3 regions of the Exiguobacterium sp. BRG2 genome follow, and region 3 is predicted to be linked to each of the others. Evidence: riboswitches for the same ligand, from Rfam matches in the RefSeq annotation. Region 3 holds a riboswitch; each other region holds the start of a gene.
The links. Region 3 has a riboswitch for thiamine pyrophosphate ahead of thiT (energy-coupled thiamine transporter ThiT). Riboswitches for the same ligand answer to the same signal wherever they lie in the genome.
Positions count from the first base shown of each region.

Region 1 (6,641 bases), on a different contig from region 3:
TACGTAAACAACAACTACCAATCAAATTAAAGAGGAATGAATACATTGAGTCGTTCTATAAAGGACAACTACTTTTTTCTCAAACATATTTTCCTAAGAATAACCCCGATACTGAACAGCAGCGTCTGCTTATGACAGACGGAAAAAAGACGAAACGATTAAAACAACTGGAAGGAGAAGATTTTAACACTCGAATTTTAAATGAAGGCAAATTAATCGTGACGATAAATGAAAATGATGAGACACAGTTAAGCTGGAATACGTTCGATATGGAGTCGGAAAAATATACAGTACATCAAGTTCCACTTCCTGATCGTAAAAAATTCCCGGATGGAGGTGGATTCCCGGTCTCTATTTTGGAAAATGGACGCATTTATTTTTCTTATCAGCTAAAAAATGATGATTACAGAGTATTGGTTTTCAATCCGACATCAGCAAATATTGAATATGAAGGAAACATTACGAATAAAAATCCAAAGATTAAGTTATCACTAAGTGATATGCGATTGAAGTAAGTTATAGAAATTTCATTCAATCACTGAAACCTTCCGTTTTCTTCCAACGTATAAAGACTATACAAGGGGGGAACTCACATGCAATTCTTGATTTTTGTCATCTTCGCAGGTGCTCTGTATTGGTTCTACTACAATTTCTTACTAGGATACCGTAAGAAAAATATCACGCTGACGTTTGACGATCGGTTTTATTCACTCGACGAACATGTCGCAGCCATCGAACAAAAGCTTGCAACGGATGGACGTTCAGCGCGTTATCTCGGTGACCGTCGCTTTGAAGTCGATGGCAAACCTTATCTGTTCCTCGAGCGGACAGTCCCAGTCGGCGGGGTTCCGACACAGCAGACGATTCTCGAGCAACAAAAAAAATAACTCTCCCGCGTTTGGGAGAGTTTTTTCGTTAGACCGGAATCCGGTCGAGGGGATGTGGTTGTTGCGACGAACGATACCAGCGCATGATCCAGTGATCAATACCGATTTGATACGCGTAGCGTCCTGCAGCAAGTAAGACGATTGAGGCTGCTAAGAACAACGGGTTTAACGCAATCGTTCCAGCAAGTAAGTAATTGAGATTCATGATGCTCCCGACGACCAGTGCAGGAACCGTCAATAGACTGAGAATAAACAAGATCCCGACGACGAGTTCTGCGAACGGAATCAAGACGTTGATCAGCCCGACGTTTGGTAAGGCGAGTTGCTCGATCCACGTCGCGTACCACGAACTGACGAGTGCGTCTTCGCCTATCGCTTTCGTTAGCGCCCCTTCAAGAAACGGTTTTGCATCAAAGCCATTGATGTACTTGCCGATCCCGGCGATGAACCACTGAATTCCAAGCCAGAGCCGGATGATCGTCAATAAACTGATGCCGATGATGTGTAATGCTTTCACTTTCAGACACTCCTCTACTACAACATAGTCCCCATCATACTGAAAAATCAGCAGTAAGATGGGGACTATCATCATAACGTCATCGAACCGTCATCGACCTGTTACAAAAAAGGATAAGGTAGCCGTTCATGACCGCTGATCGAGACGATGACTGATTGCAGTTAATAAAGCAGCGACAAGCGCAACAAGCCCACCGACCAGTGCCGTGTTCATCATCGGACCGTTCGCATAAACGATGCCACCGAGTGCCGAACCGAAGGCAATCCCGACATTACTCGCAACCGGCATCAAGGAAGCGGCGAGTCCTTTTGCTTCCGGATTGAACTTTTCGGCGAGGTCAATCAAGTAGATTTGTGTCGAAGTCGTTAGTAGAATCGACATCAATGACATCAAGGCGATGTTAAACAGACCAAGTGAAAGGGATACTGTCGTGAAATATAATGCAGCAAGGACGATTGCTTGCACGACGAAGACGAACCGTAAGCGTCCCATCGGATTTTTACTAGCAATCTTGCCGGCAAGGATGTTACTGAAGATCGAGACGACACCATAAGCGAGCAGGATCGGACTAATCCATGTCTTCGCGATGCCGAGTTCCGTTTGCAGGATCGGCACGAGGTACGTGTAGACGACGTAAGTTGCTCCGAAGCCGAACGACGGAATGAAGAAGGCAATCAGGATCCGTGGATTAGCGAGCAATCCAAGCTGCTCCTTGATTGAACCGGAGCCCGTCGATTGCTGGACGGGAACGATCTTCCACACAGCGTGGACCGCAATCATTCCCATGACTGTCGTCAGCCAAAACGTGGCTGCGAAGCCAGCGTGTTGACCGATGAACGTACCGATCGGAACACCAAGTACGTTCGCGAGTGTAAAACCACCAAAAATGAACGAAACGGCGACACCGCGCTTCGCGACAGGTACGCCATCGCTTGCGACGACCATTGCGAGCGAGATCAAGACACCGGTCAGGATGGCTGTCAGGTTGCGGGTGGCGAGCAATACTTCGTAACTTGGAGCAAAACTACTGGCAAGGTTCAGTAAGACCCAAACGAGTAACAGACGTAGAATCAGGCGACGCCGTTCCAAGTGACCGGTCAGCGACATGACAATCGGTGTACCAATCGCAAAGGAGATGGCAAATGCCGAGACGAGCGTACCGGCTGTTGCGATCGTGATATTAAGAGCTGAGGAGATTTCAGCGAGGATCCCGACGATGACGAATTCGCTTGTTCCGAGAACGAACGTCAGGAGCGACAACGTGGCGATCAACAGCCAATCGCGTCGACTTAAACGAGTAGTAGGTGACATGGATGATTCCTCAATTCTGGCGCTTGCGCGCGAAACTATGAGTAACAGGATAGCATGAAACGATTTCGTCGGGTATCGCAAAGCGAGAATTCGGGAAAAGAACCATTATTCGAAATAGCGTGTGAATTTCCAGGCTTGCTATTTTTTGCGTATACTACAGTAGAAGACTACTGACAAAGGAGTGGAAACGATGCAAGCGACAGTGACATGGAACAAACAGATGGGGTTTAGTGGACAGACGGAATCAGGGCATCATCTTGCGATGGATGCAGCACCGGAGAACGGTGGCGAAAATCAAGCACCACGACCGACTGAACTGCTGCTACATGCCGTTGCCGGCTGTACTGGAATCGACATCGTCTCGATTTTAGAGAAGATGCGCTTGACGATCACTCATTTCGAAATGGATATCGAAGGGGAACGGGCAGAGGATCATCCGCGGCGCTTTACGTCGATCTCGATTCATTACCGGCTTGAAGGTGATCTCCCGGAAGATAAGGTCCGTCGTGCCATCTCGTTATCAAAAGATAAATACTGTTCGGTCTCGCAATCCTTGAACGCTGAGATTTCCGTCTATTATTCCATCAATGGTGTCCGGAGCGAGGATCCTTTGTGAAGAAAGTAGTACTGATCGGTTGCCTGTTGCTTGCAGGGTGTGCGCAGGAGACGACGGAACCAACGAAACCATCACAACCAGCAACGAAGCAACCGACGGAGGCGAAGAAATCAAAGCCTGAGCCGACAAAGGAAGAACGACAACAAGCACGATTAAAGCAGCAACTTGAAGCGATGTCGACGTCAGAAAAGATCGATCAATTGCTCTATATCGGAGTTGCCGGCACGGAACTTTCAGCAGCTGACCGGAAATTGTTGCAGACGCATGCGATCGGTGGGGTCTTACTGCTTGGTGGGAATATTACGTCAGAAGATCAACTCTTGACGTTCACGCGTGCCATTCAAGAAACGAACCAAAAACCGTATGCCTTCGTCGGGGTTGATGAAGAGGGCGGACGGGTCAGCCGGGTACCGGATCAACGATTACGTCTCCCGACGAGTCAACGGATGGCGCAAGGTGCAGATGCTGCAAAAATGGAAGATGTCGGACGTACGCTCGGTCACCTGTCACGATTTTATGGGTTCAACATGGACTTCGCACCGGTCCTTGACGTCAATAGCAATCCGAACAATCCAATCATCGGCGACCGTGCGTTAAGTGCTGATCCGAAGACCGTCGCGACTCTCGGTACGGCCCTGATGCATGGGATGCAAGAGACGGGAACGATTCCGGTCGTCAAACATTTTCCCGGTCACGGCAATACGAGTGTCGATTCCCATGTCGGTTTGCCGAAAGTGACAGCATCAAAGGAAGAACTGAAGCGAACGGAACTGTTACCGTTCCAAGAAGCGATTCAAGAGGGCGCCGAGATGGTGATGGTCGCCCATATTCTCTATCCCGCGTATGACGATCAAAATCCATCTTCGCTCTCGAAGCCGATCTTGACTGACCTCTTGCGTCAACAACTCGGATTCAAGGGTGTCATCATCACGGATGACCTTGTCATGGGGGCGATCACGAAACGATATGGTCTCGCGGAAGCGGCACGCCAGGCACTTGTCAATGGAGCTGATATGGCGATGTTTTCGGAAGCAGGTGCCTATCCGAAGGTCCACACCGAAGTGATGCAAGCCGTTAAAGAAAAAACGCTGACGCCTGCGATGCTCGATGCTAAAGTGATGCGGATCTTAAAGCTGAAGCAGACCTATGCCGACAGCCAGAAGCAACAGCGACCGACGAAATCGGAGCTTATTCAGCAAGTGGAAGCGCTCAACTAGGACTAGCGAAGTAAAGCAACTCATGCTAGACTAATGGGGCAAGCCAATTAAACACGAAAAGACACTAGGGGAGTCTCCCAGCAGACTGAGACGGAAGTATCCGGACCCTTTGAACCTGATCTAGTTCGTACTAGCGGAGGGAAGTGGCTCGAAACCTTAGATATCCTTAGCGCTTTAGCGCATTTTCGGACCACTCCCTTCAACATCGGGAGTGGTCCTTTTTCGTATCGAAAGGAAGAACATGATGCGTTTACATCTGATTTCGACGGGATCCATCAATCCACGCGATGGAGTGGAAACCTTTCAATCGCTTCAACCATATACGGATCAGCTTCATCTTCGAGAACCGAATTTGTCGGCAGCAGAATTGCTAGAACTGATTGACGCGCTCCTTGCGAAAGGGTATTCGCCTAATCAATTAACCGTTCATGACCGGGTCGACGTCGCCCATGTCGCTGGTATCGGTGTGCAGTTGACTCGACGATCCTTACGCGTCGGCGATGTAAGGCGTCACTTTCCGAATCTTATCATCGGGAAATCCGTCCACTCTCTGGCAGAAGCACTTGCAGCGGAAGCGGAAGGAGCCGATCGATTGCTGTACGGTCATATTTATCCGACAGCGTCGAAACCAAACGTGCCACCGCGAGGGATCGATGCCTTGAAGCAAGTTGTCACTTTCACGACGAAACCAGTCATCGCAATCGGCGGGATCACTCCTGATCGCATTCCTGAGATCGCAGTGACCGGTGCAAGCGGAATCGCCGTCTTATCCGGTATTCTCGGTCAAGCGGACCCGCATGCTGCCATTCAGCGTTATCAGGGGGTACGGGTATGACGGATCACATCATCATCGGTTGTGGAGTCATCGGTTTGACGCTTGCTTACAGTCTCGCTTGTCAGAACGAATCCGTTCTTGTCCTTGATCGCGGAACATGCGGACAAGGGACGAGTCGGGCGGCTGCCGGAATGCTTGCGACGGACATCGAGCTGAGAGAAGAATTGCATACACTTGCCGCGCGAAGTCGCCGTCTGTATCCGTTACTTGCGCGACGCCTCACGCGCGAGACCGGGATCGATTGTGGCTACCGGGAACAACCATTTTTATTGAAACGAAATGGGCAAGAATACTTATTTCCATCGGTCGGTCAAATCGATCCGCGACGACTAACGACTGCATTGATGCATGCCTTACGAAATCGTGGGATACCAATCGAAGAACAGGTGGACGTCACGCGAATCGAGGAGAGTAATGATTTCATTAGGGTTGAGTCGAACACGGGAACGTGGACGGGACGAACGGTGACGGTTGCTGCCGGACGCGGGTCCCAAGCCTTGCTCGATACAGCTGGTATTTCGATAGCGACGCACGGTGTCAAAGGGGAATGTCTGGCGGTCCGTCTCGCGGGTCAGCCGTTACGCTCGATCCTGTTTGATGACGACGTCTACCTCGTACCGAAAGCGGACGGACGGATATTGATCGGTGCGACCGAACTACCGCACGACGAGACGATCGGTGTTAGTGTCGCAGGAGTCACGTCACTGCTTCAAGCAGCAGAGCGTCTCTATCCACCGATCCGTGATGCTGTCATCGAAGAAGTCTGGTCAGGCGTACGACCACAAACAGAGTTCGGCTTGCCATATATCGGAGTCGCCGATTCATCCCGTCGGATCTTTATAGCGACGGGGCATCATCGGCATGGCATATTACTCGCACCGGCGACAGCGGAAGTTTTGGCAAACACATTACGGTTGATCCTAAAGGAGGAAGTCCGATGAATATTACGATTAACGGCAACGACCACACCATTGAACAGATTGAGACGATTGAGGACATGCTCACGCAACTTGGCTTAGGGGAAAAACTCGTCATCGTCGAACAGAACCGACAGATCATCGACCGCGGAGCTTACGATCAAACGGTCGTTCGGAACAATGACACATTCGAAATCGTTCATTTCGTAGGAGGAGGATAAAGATGTTGAAAATTGGAGAAAAGACATTCGAATCACGGTTATTACTTGGAACGGGGAAATATACGGATGCTACGGTACAGCAGGAGGCCATCGATGCGTCCGCTTCACAAATCTTGACGT
Region 1 is NZ_JAUZUW010000001.1:507,915-514,555, forward strand. It holds gene Q9R23_RS02585 (hypothetical protein) at 1-515, shown strand, start outside; gene Q9R23_RS02590 (hypothetical protein) at 594-887, shown strand; gene Q9R23_RS02595 (DoxX family membrane protein) at 916-1,404, opposite strand; gene Q9R23_RS02600 (MFS transporter) at 1,531-2,715, opposite strand; gene Q9R23_RS02605 (OsmC family protein) at 2,906-3,331, shown strand; gene nagZ (beta-N-acetylhexosaminidase) at 3,328-4,548, shown strand; TPP riboswitch at 4,605-4,707, shown strand; gene Q9R23_RS02615 (thiamine phosphate synthase) at 4,793-5,383, shown strand; gene Q9R23_RS02620 (FAD-dependent oxidoreductase) at 5,380-6,324, shown strand; gene thiS (sulfur carrier protein ThiS) at 6,321-6,521, shown strand; gene Q9R23_RS02630 (thiazole synthase) at 6,524-6,641, shown strand, end outside.
Region 1: another riboswitch for thiamine pyrophosphate. It lies ahead of Q9R23_RS02615 (thiamine phosphate synthase); the one in region 3 lies ahead of thiT (energy-coupled thiamine transporter ThiT).

Region 2 (6,641 bases), on a different contig from region 3:
TTACGTCGGAATCGATTATCGTGGTTATGGCAAATCAGATGCACCAGCAACGGGATACGATTATAAGACGATGGCGTCCGATGTCAATGAAGTCATCGAACAGCTGAAATTAGCGAATGTCACGTTGCTTGGCTTCTCGATGGGAGGAGGAATCGCCTTGTCCTATCTCTTGCACTACGGGGATTCAAAAGTCAGTAAGCTCGTTCTTGCGGGAGCTGCGGCACCGGTCTTTACGCAACGCGACGGTTATCCATACGGGATGACAAAAGAAGAAGTCGATGCGTTGATTGCCGACACGAAACAGGATCGTCCGTCGATGCTCAAAGGATTCGGGAAAATCTTCATTGCGAAGGAGCATCCAGAACCGCTACAACAATGGTTCCATGGTCTTAGCATCGCCGCTTCATCCCACGGAACGATTCAGTCAGCAATCGCATTGCGTGACGAAGACTTACGTGGAAAACTCGAGAACATCAAAGTCGATACGTTGATCATCCACGGTAAAAAAGACCAAGTCTGTCCGTTCGAGTTTGCGGAAGAGATGCAAAAGGAAATCCCACATGCGCGACTCGAAGTCTTCGAAGAGAGTGGACACGGGATGTTACTTGACGAACAAGAGAAGTTCAACGAGACATTACTGACGTACGTTAAAGGAAATCAAACCGTCTAATTTAATAAGCCATGGACACGCGTCCATGGCTTATTTTTGTGTACAGAAAAAGCGTGCGCCGGCGCACGCTTTTAAGAGCGATACTTCCGCATGAACCGTTGATCGATCCAGCGCTTCAGGTACCAACCGAACGGGTGAGTCGAATAATGACGACCATATAGGGAAACCGCATGACGCGGTCCCATCGATAAAATCGTCAAATAGTTCGTTTGCGGACGATAGATTTGCAGTGCTTCTTCCTGGAGGTATCGTAAAAGGTTCGTAAGCAAAATTGGCGCTTGTCGGACAGCCGTGACACCATTCTTCGGAATGTCGGGGTAGGCGACGAGGGTCGCCGCGTCACCCGCAGCAAACAAGCTTGGATGATCGAGCGCTTGTAACTGTTCATTGACGAGTAAAAATCCGTTTTCCGTGAAGAGATTGCTGTCTGCAAACAATGCCGGAGCTTTGGCACCCGTCAAGCGGACGATTGCATCTGACTCGATTGGTGGGTGTTGCTTAAAGCGGAGTGGTAGTTCGTCATCTATAGGACGTTCCCTGATCCAGTACACTCCGAGTTCTTTTAACCGTCTCGTAATGGCTTCCGCTGCCGGATGACGAGAAAGGATATCTCGATCCGTGATCAATGTGATCGGTACACCCGCCGCTTTCAAGGACGCCGCCATCTCGACGGCAGCTGGTCCGCTCCCAATCACGACCGGACGCTTTGCTTGTTGCAGTCGCTTTAATGTATCCGGTAACCGGTAGTTCGGTTTAATCGATAATCGCGTCGTATCTTCCGACCAGTCGAATGAACCGATATTCGTTGAGACGACGTCATAGGTGTAACGTCTGCCGGATGCACCGAAGACGACCTTTTCAACAGGGTCGACTTTGATGACGGTCTCCTTGATGAATGGTTTATCATAGGCACGACATAAGGCGGCGACGTCAATACGCATCTCATCCATGTCGTATGTTCCGTCAGCAAGTCCAGAGTACATGCCCGAGTAATATTGGTACGTCGAGGCGTTCAGGACCAGCCACTCGACGTCTTCTGTTGGTCCGTGTGTAATGCAATGCAGGTGAGCGTGACCTGCACCAATCAAGAGGATACGTTTCATGTCGTTCTCCTTCAATCTGTCTTGCTAGAGTGTACCCGTATACGGGTGGCGGTAATCATAGCCAAAAGACAAGACTAATGAATAGGAGGATGACCACAAGATAAATAATATCCTGACGCTGAACGACCGGTACCTCGTAATACGTTCGCTCTGCTGAAAAGTGACGGGCTTCGAGAGCAATCGCCATCCGTTCTGCCCGCTGGATCGACCGTGAGAAGAGCGGTAAGCCAATTGAAAGAAATCCATCACCAGGAAAGCGACTGTGCACATTGCGAATCATCCGGACTTGCCGCAAAACGCGGACTTCTTCGACCAGTTGCGGCAGAAAGCGAATCCCGGCAAGGAATCCGTAAGCAAAGCGGGGCGATAACTTCGCCTGATGGATCAAGCTCATTACGAAACGGGTCGCATCGGTCGTCGTGACGAAAGCGAGGCTCAAGCAGACGAACGTGGCCATCCGCAAGGCAAGTAACCAGCCGTGCGTGACGCTTTCCGACGTGACATGAAACCAACCGAACGACCAAAGAGTATTCGTTCCTTTGCCGAAAGCCGCCATCATCCAGAACGTCAATAAGAATAATAGACTATACGGCGCAAGTCGCTTCAAGAAATCAAAAGGACCCCATCCGGAGAGGAGTAGCAGTGCGATAGCAAAACTCAGGAATACTAACGTTTTGACCCAGTCATTCGTTGCAATCAAGGCAAACATGATCAAAAACAATCCGCTTCCCTTAATGACGGGATTGAGTTCAGCGAACGGGGACACGTTCGTTTGCATCACGTTTCACCTCCTGGAATTGGTACGAAAGTGGACGTTGTAGCTGACAGCGCTCGAGTAATGGAACGTCAGCGAATAACTCGCTTGGGCGACCGTCAAAAGCAATCCGTCCTTGCTCCATGACGAGGACACGATCCGCATACCGGGCGACGAGCTCCATATCATGCGTCGCCATGACGAGTGTCGTACCGTTCTGTTGTTCCATCTGTAACTGTTCCATTAAGCGTCGTGTCGTCAATCCATCTTGTCCGAAGGTCGGTTCATCGAGCAACAACAAGTCTTTCGTTTGTCCGAGCATCGTTGCGACGCTGAGCCGTCGTTGTTGCCCCGTACTAAGAGCAAGTGGTGACTGCTGTTTGACAGATGTCAGTTCCAGCCGTTCAAGCAACGCCGCGCGCTTAACATTCGTCGCTGCCCGGTGACTCCAGTCGATTTCCGCTTCGACCGTCAGCTTAAGAAACTGCAGATCCGGTTGTTGAAAGACATAGCCAACGTGCTCATAAAAGCGACGCCGGGAGTAACGATGAACCGGACGCCCCTGGAGCTGATACGTTCCACGATTGGGAAGCAACCGCCCGAGTGTCGCAAGCAATGTACTTTTCCCGGATCCATTTGCCCCGAGCAGCATCACCCATTCTCCTGTCTGCATGGAAAATGTCGCATCGGTCAACGGATATGGCGCTTTCGTCGATAATGCAGCGACGTGTAACAAAGAGCGCCCAGCTGTAGCGACAGCGGAAGGCACCTGAAGTCGCGCCGCTTGCGGTCCATCTATGGGTAACGTCTCTAAGGTATACGGATACAAAGAGGGAACGGAAATACCTTTCGTTTGAAGCTCTTTGTAATCCTGCGGGAACAGATCCCGTGGATCCGCCGTCGCAGTAATCGATCCGTCCTCAAGTAAGACGATTTGGTCGACGTACGGCAAACAGACATCAAGTTGGTGTTCAATCAAGACGATCGTTAAATCGTGTTCTTTTTGAATCCGAAAAATCAACGCCATCAGCTCATGTTGTCCGATTGGATCAATCTGAGCCGTTGGTTCATCGAGTAATAAGATCGTCGGCTCAAGTGCTAGGACCGCTGCGAGCGCGAGACGCTGTTTCATTCCTCCGGATAGACTCGCGATCGGTGTCGAGAAGGGGAGAGGGAGACCGACGAGTGCGAGTAAGCGTTCAATTCGTTCATCCATCTCCACGCGTGGAATCGAGCGATTTTCTAAACTAAAAGCGATTTCCCGTCCGATCGTCTCCATACAAAACTGTTCTTCTGGATTTTGGAACAGCACTCCGACCGAACCAGAGCGGGTAACAGTTCCAGTCTGTTCGACTTCAATCGTTTCCGGTGTCAGTCCGGCAAGGGCATGAAGTAATGTCGTCTTGCCACTCCCACTGCGACCAAGCAAAAGGGTCGTCCCGTGCTCGATCGTCAGCGATACATGATTGAGCACCGATTTCATCTGACCCGGATAGCGGATGCTAAGGTCGTCGACAGTAATCATGCGACGTCCCGTTTCGCTCGTCCTGCCGCAAACCCGTTCAAGACACCGGTCGCAACAAGGCGACGGACGAGAATTGCTGCAAGCAAGCCACCGAGTAATGCGCCGCTGATCAATTGTAAGCCAGTTGTCGCAAGCAACGTCGTCGTTGTGTAGTAACCGAATCCGTTCGCGATTAGACTATAAACGATGCTACCAATCGCGGCTCCGACACCCGATAACATCAAGGTCCATGTGTCATAACGACGGTAACGCGTCATCGCGAAGACGAGTTCCGCACCAAGTCCTTGGCAGACTCCGATCAGAAGAGCGGATAAACCAAAATGACTTCCCGTGAACAGTTCGACGGCTGCCGCGACGACTTCCGCAATTAAAGCGGCACCTGGCTTTTGAATGATTGCTGCGACGAGCGGACTCGCAATGATCCAGATACCAAACATCCAGTTGGCACCGACAGGTCCGAAGACCGCTGAGATCGGTAACCAGAGTGTTGACCAACCGAGATAGATGACGCCGCAAGCGACGGCGAGCATCATCATGACCATGATTTCTTTCATTTTCCAGTGTTGCATCAGATACGTCCTCCTTTGAATGGGGGAGACGCCAAAAAAGACCGCCCTCCGTAAAAAAGAGAGCGGTCCTCAGAAAAACTGCGCGCAGCAGGAGTCATTGGATGTGATCGCTCCACTTTCCTACGCTAGTATGAACTAGATCAGGTTCGAAGGGTCCGAAGTGAATCGTCTCAGCCAATTGGGCTCCCCTAGTGGATATGGTAATAGGTGATACGCTGTTCACTTTAGGCAATCCAGCGTCTGTTGTCAAGACATAAAAAAACGATACGCCGCAAAGGGCGTATCGTTAAACGACTTATTTGTTGTCTTCGTTCTCTTCCGCTGTTTCTTCTAAAGACGCTTCGTTGTCCTCGCCAGCTTCTGCTTGTCCCTCTGCTTCCTCGATTTCTTCAAGATCCTGCTCGAGTGTCGATTCGACGACAGCTGCGACTTGAATATCGCCTTCTGTAACGATGCGGAAATCTTTTTGCTCTGGAAGATCAGCTATAGAAATCGAATCGCCGATTTCGAGGTTCGTGACGTCGACTTCGACGTTCTCTGGTAATTTATCTGGTGTAGCGGCGACTGTTACTTTAAAGAGTGTTTGTGATAGGAAGCCGCCAACTTTTGCACCGGCTGCTTCACCAACGAGTACAACGTCTGCTTCGACTTCTGTTTCTTCATCCATTTTCACAGCGATGAATTCAACGTGATCGACGGTTGGTGTGAAGACATCCATATCACGGCGATTGATCAAGACGTTAATATTTTTACCGTCGAGTTTGAGTGAAATCAAGACGTTTTCACCGTTTTCTCGGACGATTTTAAGCAATTCTTTTTCTTCAAATGCGATTGGTGTACTTTCCACTTTGTAACCATACACGACGCCAAGAGCTTTTCCTTCATGACGCAATTGTTTACGGAGTGAGCGTGGACGTACCTCGCGTTTTTCGGCTGTTAAATTAACTGACATGTTCATTTCCCCCTTGAATTTGGTATAGCCCTCAAAAGGTAATGAATGTAGGAGCAGGACGAATCCTGAACAATATGAATCATGCTAAGACAATCGGTTTCAGACTCTAATGAATCTGACGCTTTCGTGACTTTGCATTTCTCTCCCAGGTCATTACGCTGATATTGAGAAACATGTGTGAGTAAGTCACCGGTTTGATGCGGTGCTAGTGATTTTATACCCCTATGTTTTAAATCCATAAACCTCTTTTTTTATCTTTTTGAAGTCGAAAGACCTCCAAACTGCTTGAAATCAGGGGTTGAGAGGTCTTTCATTTTTTTCATTCTTTATGGTGATTCGTTGATTTTCACGAACTAAAACATGAACGAGACGTTCAATTTGTCGCATCGTCGTCTGTCCCATCGTCGAAATTTGAAGCCACTGATTGTAAACGAGATAGTCGCTTTCGTACTGGACGTGATACCCCTGAATGCGCAGAGCGTCGCCTAAATCAGTTGCGGACGGATGAACGATCGTCAGTATTCCCGGCGCTTGTGCTTCTTGTTGTGCGAGGAGTTGGAATCCAGTTGCGCGGACGGCTTGTTCGAGATAGGTCATCTTGATTGCTGCTTGATTAAGATCGAGGGCATCAAGCGCTGCCTGACAGGCAAGCAACAGGTTCGACGAGCCGGAAAAGGCAACCCCTTCCGCGTAGAGCCCTAAATCCAGATAACGGGGAATACAGAGAGAAGGTAGGACGCGATCTGCGTGACCAATGAACGCAAGACCCGGTAAACCACCAATCGCTTTCCCGGAAACAGTCGTGACGAAAGTGCAGCCAGCGTATGAGAAATGTCCGGTTCCAACAGCGCTGATCGCATCGACGACGAGTGCGGTTCGTTGATCTAACAGCACTTTTACTGCATCAAGATCGTAGAGAACACCTGTTGACGTCTCACAATGCGTCAACCAGATCCAGTTGTATGCCGTTTGCCTCAATTGATGAGCGAGTAGCCCCAAGTCGATCGGGTGACCGGGGGGAAGCGTATGGACATCAAAAGACTTGCCGGCACGTGCCGCATGGTCAAT
Region 2 is NZ_JAUZUW010000005.1:32,782-39,422, forward strand. It holds gene Q9R23_RS08245 (alpha/beta fold hydrolase) at 1-670, shown strand, start outside; gene Q9R23_RS08250 (NAD(P)/FAD-dependent oxidoreductase) at 742-1,773, opposite strand; gene Q9R23_RS08255 (energy-coupling factor transporter transmembrane component T family protein) at 1,829-2,551, opposite strand; gene Q9R23_RS08260 (ABC transporter ATP-binding protein) at 2,523-4,052, opposite strand; gene Q9R23_RS08265 (ECF transporter S component) at 4,049-4,621, opposite strand; TPP riboswitch at 4,722-4,821, opposite strand; gene Q9R23_RS08270 (50S ribosomal protein L25/general stress protein Ctc) at 4,917-5,573, opposite strand; gene Q9R23_RS08275 (GNAT family N-acetyltransferase) at 5,865-6,641, opposite strand, start outside.
Region 2: another riboswitch for thiamine pyrophosphate. It lies ahead of Q9R23_RS08265 (ECF transporter S component); the one in region 3 lies ahead of thiT (energy-coupled thiamine transporter ThiT).

Region 3 (6,641 bases):
TTAATAATCCACGTGCGAAGACGTTCGCGACTTCCGATACAGAATCCGAAGTGGATTTACCTGCTTCTTTTGCTCCTGAAGTCATCGTCAAATTCATGTTCGTTCCCGTATCACCATCTGGCACAGGGAAGACGTTCAATGAATCGACGAAATCTGCGTTTTGATAAAGATTCGCCGCGCCATTTTGAATCATCTTGACTAACTGCGCTCCTGTTAAACGATCTACACTCACTAAAGTTTCCTCCTCTATTTCCGCCTTAGACATTCGTCAAGCGGACTCCTTGGACAAAGATGTTCACAGATGTCACGTCAAGACCTAGTGCCTGACTGAGCGTGTATTTCACGCGACTCTGTACGTTGTTCGCCACCTCTGAGATTTTCGTCCCATAACTTACGATAATATGCATATCGATATGAACTTGCTCTGAAGACTGTCGAACGATGACACCGCGTGCAAAGTTCTCACGTTTTAAGAGTTCAGCAAGACCATCCTTGATTTGAGACTGAGATGCCATACCAACGACACCAAAACATTCCATTGCTGCGCCGCCCGCAAGTTGCGCGACGACATCATTATCTACATCAATCTTTCCATAGGTCGTTTTCATCTCGATCGCCACCTGAGTAGCCCCCTTTGAATATTGTATTCTTCTCATAATTCTACTATAAGGACCTACTATTGAAAAGTCGCCGTACTGACTATACAATGAATAAGTGAAAAATAGTAGCGGTCAAATGAACTTTTACCATCATCCTCATCCATTATTTTAAATTTCGAGGTTGTCTGTCAAGTTTTTTTCTTGTCAGCTACTTTTTTTATGTTGCAACCGCCTTGACACCATGCTAAGATAGCAAAGTGTCTATTAGGACGAACGCAAAACAACATAAAAGGAGGCGGAACGCATGGCACGTAAATGCTACGTTACTGGGAAATCGCCAAAGTCGGGTAACAACCGTTCACACGCATTGAACAAAACAAAACGTACTTGGGGAGTCAACGTACAAAAAGTACGTATCCTCGTCGACGGTAAGCCAAAAAAGGTTTGGGTTTCAGCTCGAGCTCTTAAATCAGGTAAAGTCGAACGCGTATAAGGCGCAACCACCGGATGGGAATCTTCCCTTCCGGTTTTTTTATGCCCTCATTTATTTTTCTCATAAACTAATTGTCGCTTTTATTGAAAACGCTTACAATAGGAACGTACTTTATTTTGTCAGAATTGGGGGAAGTCATCATGCAACTCAAACGAGAGATGACGAGTCGACACCTGTTCATGATTTCACTCGGTGGAATTATCGGAACAGGCTTATTTTTAGGGTCAGGATTAACGATTTCACAAGCAGGACCTCTCGGGGCGGTCCTCAGTTACATCGTGGGTGGGACCATCATGTATCTGACGATGTTATGTCTTGGAGAATTAGCGGTCTATCTGCCGGTCTCGGGGTCATTTCAGACCTATACGACCCGCTTTATCGGACCAGGGGTCGGCTTTGCCGTCGGTTGGATTTACTGGCTCGGCTGGGCTGTGACGGTCGCGCTTGAAATCACAGCTGCCGGTAGTTTGATGGACCGTTGGTTTCCGAATGTGCCGGTCGTTGTCTGGTGTACCGTCTTTACGGTCTTGTTATTCGGTTTAAACGCCGTCTCCGCCAAAGCGTTCGGGGAAGCGGAATTCTGGTTCTCAAGTTTAAAGGTACTCGCCATTCTTTTCTTCATCATTCTTGGTGGCGCAGCTTGGTTTGGCTGGTTACCGATGGAAGCAGATCGTCCATCCTCATTGTTTGCAAACTTCACGGCAAGCGGTTGGTTTCCGAACGGAATTCTCGGTGTCTTGACGACGATGATTGCTGTCAACTTTGCTTTTCAGGGGACCGAATTGATCGGTGTCGCGGCTGGGGAGTCCGATACGCCTGAAAAATCGATTCCAAAAGCTATCCGGAATACAGTTTGGCGCACGTTCATTTTCTTTGTCTTATCGATCACGATCGTCGGTGCATTGATTCCGTATGAGACGGCTGGCGGAGTCAGTAGTCCATTCATCATGGTCTTTGATGCGATCGGCATCCCGTATGCCGCTGACTTGATGAACATCGTCGTCTTGACAGCACTATTATCCGTCGGGAACTCGGGATTGTATGCCGCGACCCGAATGTTATGGGCAATGGCACAAGAAGGGATGATTTCAAAGAAATTATCTTATGTTAATGCCCGTGGTGTGCCGATGCGCGCTTTACTCTTTACGATGATGTTTGCGATGTTATCTCTTCTGACAGCTTTTTTCGCAGAGGATACCGTCTTTATCTGGCTCTTGTCTTTAGCTGGACTCGGTGCTCAAGTCGGTTGGATTTCAATTTCCGCTTCGCAACTTGCGTTCCGCCGTCAGTTCATCCGAAACGGACATGATCTATCCGAACTAAAGTTCAAGACGCCATTCTATCCAGCATTACCGTTGATATCGTTGACACTTAATGTCGTTGTCCTTTTCAGTCTTGCGTTTCAAGCGGATCAACGAATTGCTTTATACATCGGTGTTCCATTTTTCCTCGTCATGTGGGGAAGCTATCATCTGTTCATTAAAGGAAAACACCTATCGGCTCAAAGTGACATTCGAGTCGCCCCTTCCCAACTCGAAGAATAATGCCATATGAAAAGAGGCCGCGGTATCATCCACGGCCTTTTTTCATATGCTTGTTCTATTCCTTAAGTGTTCGCATCATCAATAGTTCTCCTTGATGGAGCTCTACTGTCGCTTCTGACGTACTCCATTCATTACTGACGGTCAAGGAACCTCCGACCGGAACAGGATGCATATCAAGTGGATATTTGACTCCAGCTAAACTCAAGATTGACGGCACAAGTGGAATGAAAGAAAGATAATGATAGATTTCGGCTTCGACTGCATACGATCCTACTGCCAAATATCGCACCTCTTCCCGTTTCGTGACGAGTCGCGCTTCAGGGTATTGCTTCAATAAATACACATTTTGAACGGTCATGTCGAGTCGTCCACCTGTTGCTCCGACGATGATAGTATCATCAAACCGTTTCATCTCTGATACTGTACGAAGGGCGAGTTCGAGATCCGTCTCATCTTTCTCAGCCGGATGAACGATTGCTCCTTCAGGTACGTAACCAAGCGAATCAAAATCACCGATCGTCATGTCGCATGTCAGCCCAAACAATTCAATAGTCTGAACACCACCATCGACACCAATGATGAAATCACTAGACTGACAAAGCATCCGCAAATCAGGCACTTCTTCTTGAGGACCGGCGCACACGAGAATCGCCCGCATCTCAGACGCCTCGTGCTGAATAACGTAGTAAACGTGGCGCAGTTGTAAAGAGGAGACCCGCGACGACACCGCATAAAACATAAGATGGTACCATGTATGTCGCGTTATAAACTAATGAATATGGCACGACTGGACCTTCTGCATATTTCGCGAAGAACACGATTCCGCTGATGACATGACAGATATAACGGAGTCCTGCGCCTAATAGTGTTGCAAGGAGAACGAACGCCATCAAACGTTTCTTTTGTCCGTTACGTGCAGTTTGTCTAACCTGACGGGCGAACAGACCGCTCAGTCCGACGACACCGTATGCAATCGTGTAATCGAGTAATGGTTGGACGATCGTCAAGACTTGTGGGGCGAACATCAGTTGGATCGTACCAACAAGCGCTCCTGTGACGACACCTCCGATGACACCGTGGCGAAATGCCATGACAAAGATCGGTAACATCGCTAAGCTGATTGAACCGCCTTGTGGCATTTTAAATGGAATCAGTAAATCAAAGACGACCCCGAGACTTGCGAAGATGGCAATTTCCATCATCATTTGTAACCGTTTCATGCTATTTCCTCCTTCATTGTACGAGAGGACGCAAAAAGGCAATACGACGAACGCCGTACTGCCTGCGTGCGCCACATCCCTACGTCCGTTTGAACGGAACAGGTTCGAAGGGTTAAAGTCTAAAAGACTCCTCTCAGCCGCTTTTCAAGCGACACCCCTTGCGGTCATCATATTTCGTTTTCTCGTTCTTATTATACGGCAGCCCCTTGACGAATGCTAGTGATCGCTTCCGCATAATCTGGTGCATTGTAGATTGCTGATCCCGCGACAAGAACGTTCGCGCCGTTTTCGATGCAAAGTTTTGCTGTTTCCGGGTTGACGCCACCATCAATCTCGATTTCAAATGTCAGATCACGATCTGCTTTCATTTGTGCAAGTGATGCGAGTTTTGGCATGACATTCTCGATGAAGGCTTGTCCACCAAAGCCCGGATTGACCGTCATCAATAAGACCATATCGACATCCTCAAGGACGTGTTCAATCGTCGATAATGGCGTGTGAGGATTCAAGACGACCCCTGCTTTTGCACCGGATAGCTTGATTTGTTGTAAAACACGGTGGACGTGGTTCGTCGCTTCGACGTGGAACGTCACGATATCTGCCCCTGCCTTAACGAAATCTTCAACGAAACGTTCTGGCTGGTCAATCATTAAATGGACATCAAGGACCATATCCGTCTTTTGACGTAAACTGCTGAGCACAGGCAGTCCAAACGAGATATTCGGTACGAACTGACCATCCATGACATCGAAATGGATATAGTCCGCGCCTGCTGCCTCGACTGCTTTGACATCACGCTCAAGATTCGCAAAATCTGCTGATAAGATAGATGGTGCAATTTTAATCATCTTCAATACCTCCGGGCTCGATTCTTGATTTCGTCTATAAACATACCATAGTTCTCATAACGAGAGGACATGATTTCTTGTGCTTCGACGGCTTCCTTGACAGCACATCCGGGTTCATTCAAGTGCAAACATCCTCGATACTTACATTCGTCCTGTACAGCCACGAATTCAGGAAAACTCCACCGTACATCCTCGATTTCCATATCATACGGAAAATCAAGGTTCGAGAAACCTGGTGTATCAGCAATCAAGCCTTCGGCAAGTGGCATCAACGTGACGTGTCGTGTCGTATGCCGCCCACGTCCGAGTGATTTCGAAATCGCACTCGTCTCTAAGTCGAGTGTTGGTTCAAGTGCGTTCAAGAGCGAACTTTTCCCAACACCGGATTGTCCGGCAAGAACACTCGTTTTCCCGGCCAGTAACGGACGGACTTGCTCAACACCCGACAACGTCTCACTGGATGTCTCGATGACCGTATATCCAATCTTCCGGTAAGCGGCAATTGCCTCTCTAACTGCAGGACCTTTGACATCATCAAGCAAGTCCATCTTCGTTAACAGGATGACGGGTTGGATTTCCTTCGCTTCGATCAAGACGAGGAAACGATCGAGCAAGTGCGCTGAAAAATCAGGTTCTGCAGCCGAGACGACAAGCAACGCTTGATCGATATTCGCGACAGGCGGGCGTACTAAAAAGTTGTCCCGCTCCTTCACTTCGAGAATATACCCGGTCTCACTTTCGATATGAAGAACGACTTCGTCTCCAACGACTGGACTGATGCCGCGTTTTCGGAAATTCCCTCTTGCCCGTGAACGGACCTCTCCTTCTGGTGTCATGACATCATAAAAGCCACCCTGCAGGCGTATGATCGTTCCTTCTCGATTCTCTTCGATGCGTTGTTCCGTCATCCTATGCACTCCTTTTTCATCACATTTACTGTGCGTCTTTTGCTTGATTGTACGTGATGGTTTTTGAACGATACACCGTATCGTCTTTATAAATCGTAATCTTGCCTTCTTCTCCCGGATCAATCGTCACCGGCACGTCGAATGTCTCATCTTGGTCAATTGATTCCTCGATGACGGTCCGCTTCCCTTTCGCATCTTCCGTCTCAATCCGGATGACTTGTTTCGGTGGTTCCTCGTCCTCGTTCTCGCTGACCGCGTCATAGACGACCTTTTCAGGGAACGTCGCTGTCAACGTTTTTTCTTCCTCACCTTTTGAGATGAAGACCGTCACGGAGTCGTTCGGTTCGACTTGAGTCCCTGCTTGTGGGAATTGACGGATAACTTGATCGAGTTTCACGTCGCTAGAAAATTCTTGCTCGAACGTTCCATCGAGCCCTTTTTCGTCCAGGTAGGCTTTTGCTTCGTCACTCGATAAGTTCGTCAAATCCTTCAACTCGAAGGAAGATGTTCCTTCCGAGACGGTGATCGTAATCGTTTGTTCTTTCGCGATGACCTCCGTACCAGCCGAGATCGATTGCCGGATCACATTACCTCGCTCGATTTCATCCGACTTTTCACGTTCGACCTCGACTTTAGCGAATCCAGCCTCTTTTAACGTCTCAATCGCCTCTTTTTCAGCGTCATCTGTCACATCCGGTACTTCGACCGGAGCACTTCCGGTAGAGACGACCAAGTTGACTGTCGAGCCCTTCTTGACCTGTGCGTTTTCACGCGGTGTCTGACTGATGACGTCTCCCTCATCGACCGTATCACTGTTTCGTTCTGTCGTCTCGACAACAAATCCAAGTTTCTCAAGCTTCGTTTCCGCTTCATCTCCATCCGTTTTGACGACGGACGGTACCGTAACGGTAGGATCCGGCCACATCGCAAACGTCGTAGCCGCTCCACCGAGTAATACCAGTAATAATAGGATGACCCACCAGCGTTTTTTCTTTTTCTTTTCTGACGGTTTCGGTTGAACGGTCGTGA
Region 3 is NZ_JAUZUW010000002.1:104,786-111,426, reverse strand. It holds gene Q9R23_RS03260 (DAK2 domain-containing protein) at 1-232, opposite strand, end outside; gene Q9R23_RS03255 (Asp23/Gls24 family envelope stress response protein) at 258-620, opposite strand; gene rpmB (50S ribosomal protein L28) at 904-1,092, shown strand; gene Q9R23_RS03245 (amino acid permease) at 1,233-2,636, shown strand; gene Q9R23_RS03240 (thiamine diphosphokinase) at 2,692-3,294, opposite strand; gene thiT (energy-coupled thiamine transporter ThiT) at 3,296-3,856, opposite strand; TPP riboswitch at 3,916-4,025, opposite strand; gene rpe (ribulose-phosphate 3-epimerase) at 4,048-4,704, opposite strand; gene rsgA (ribosome small subunit-dependent GTPase A) at 4,707-5,612, opposite strand; gene pknB (Stk1 family PASTA domain-containing Ser/Thr kinase) at 5,638-6,641, opposite strand, start outside.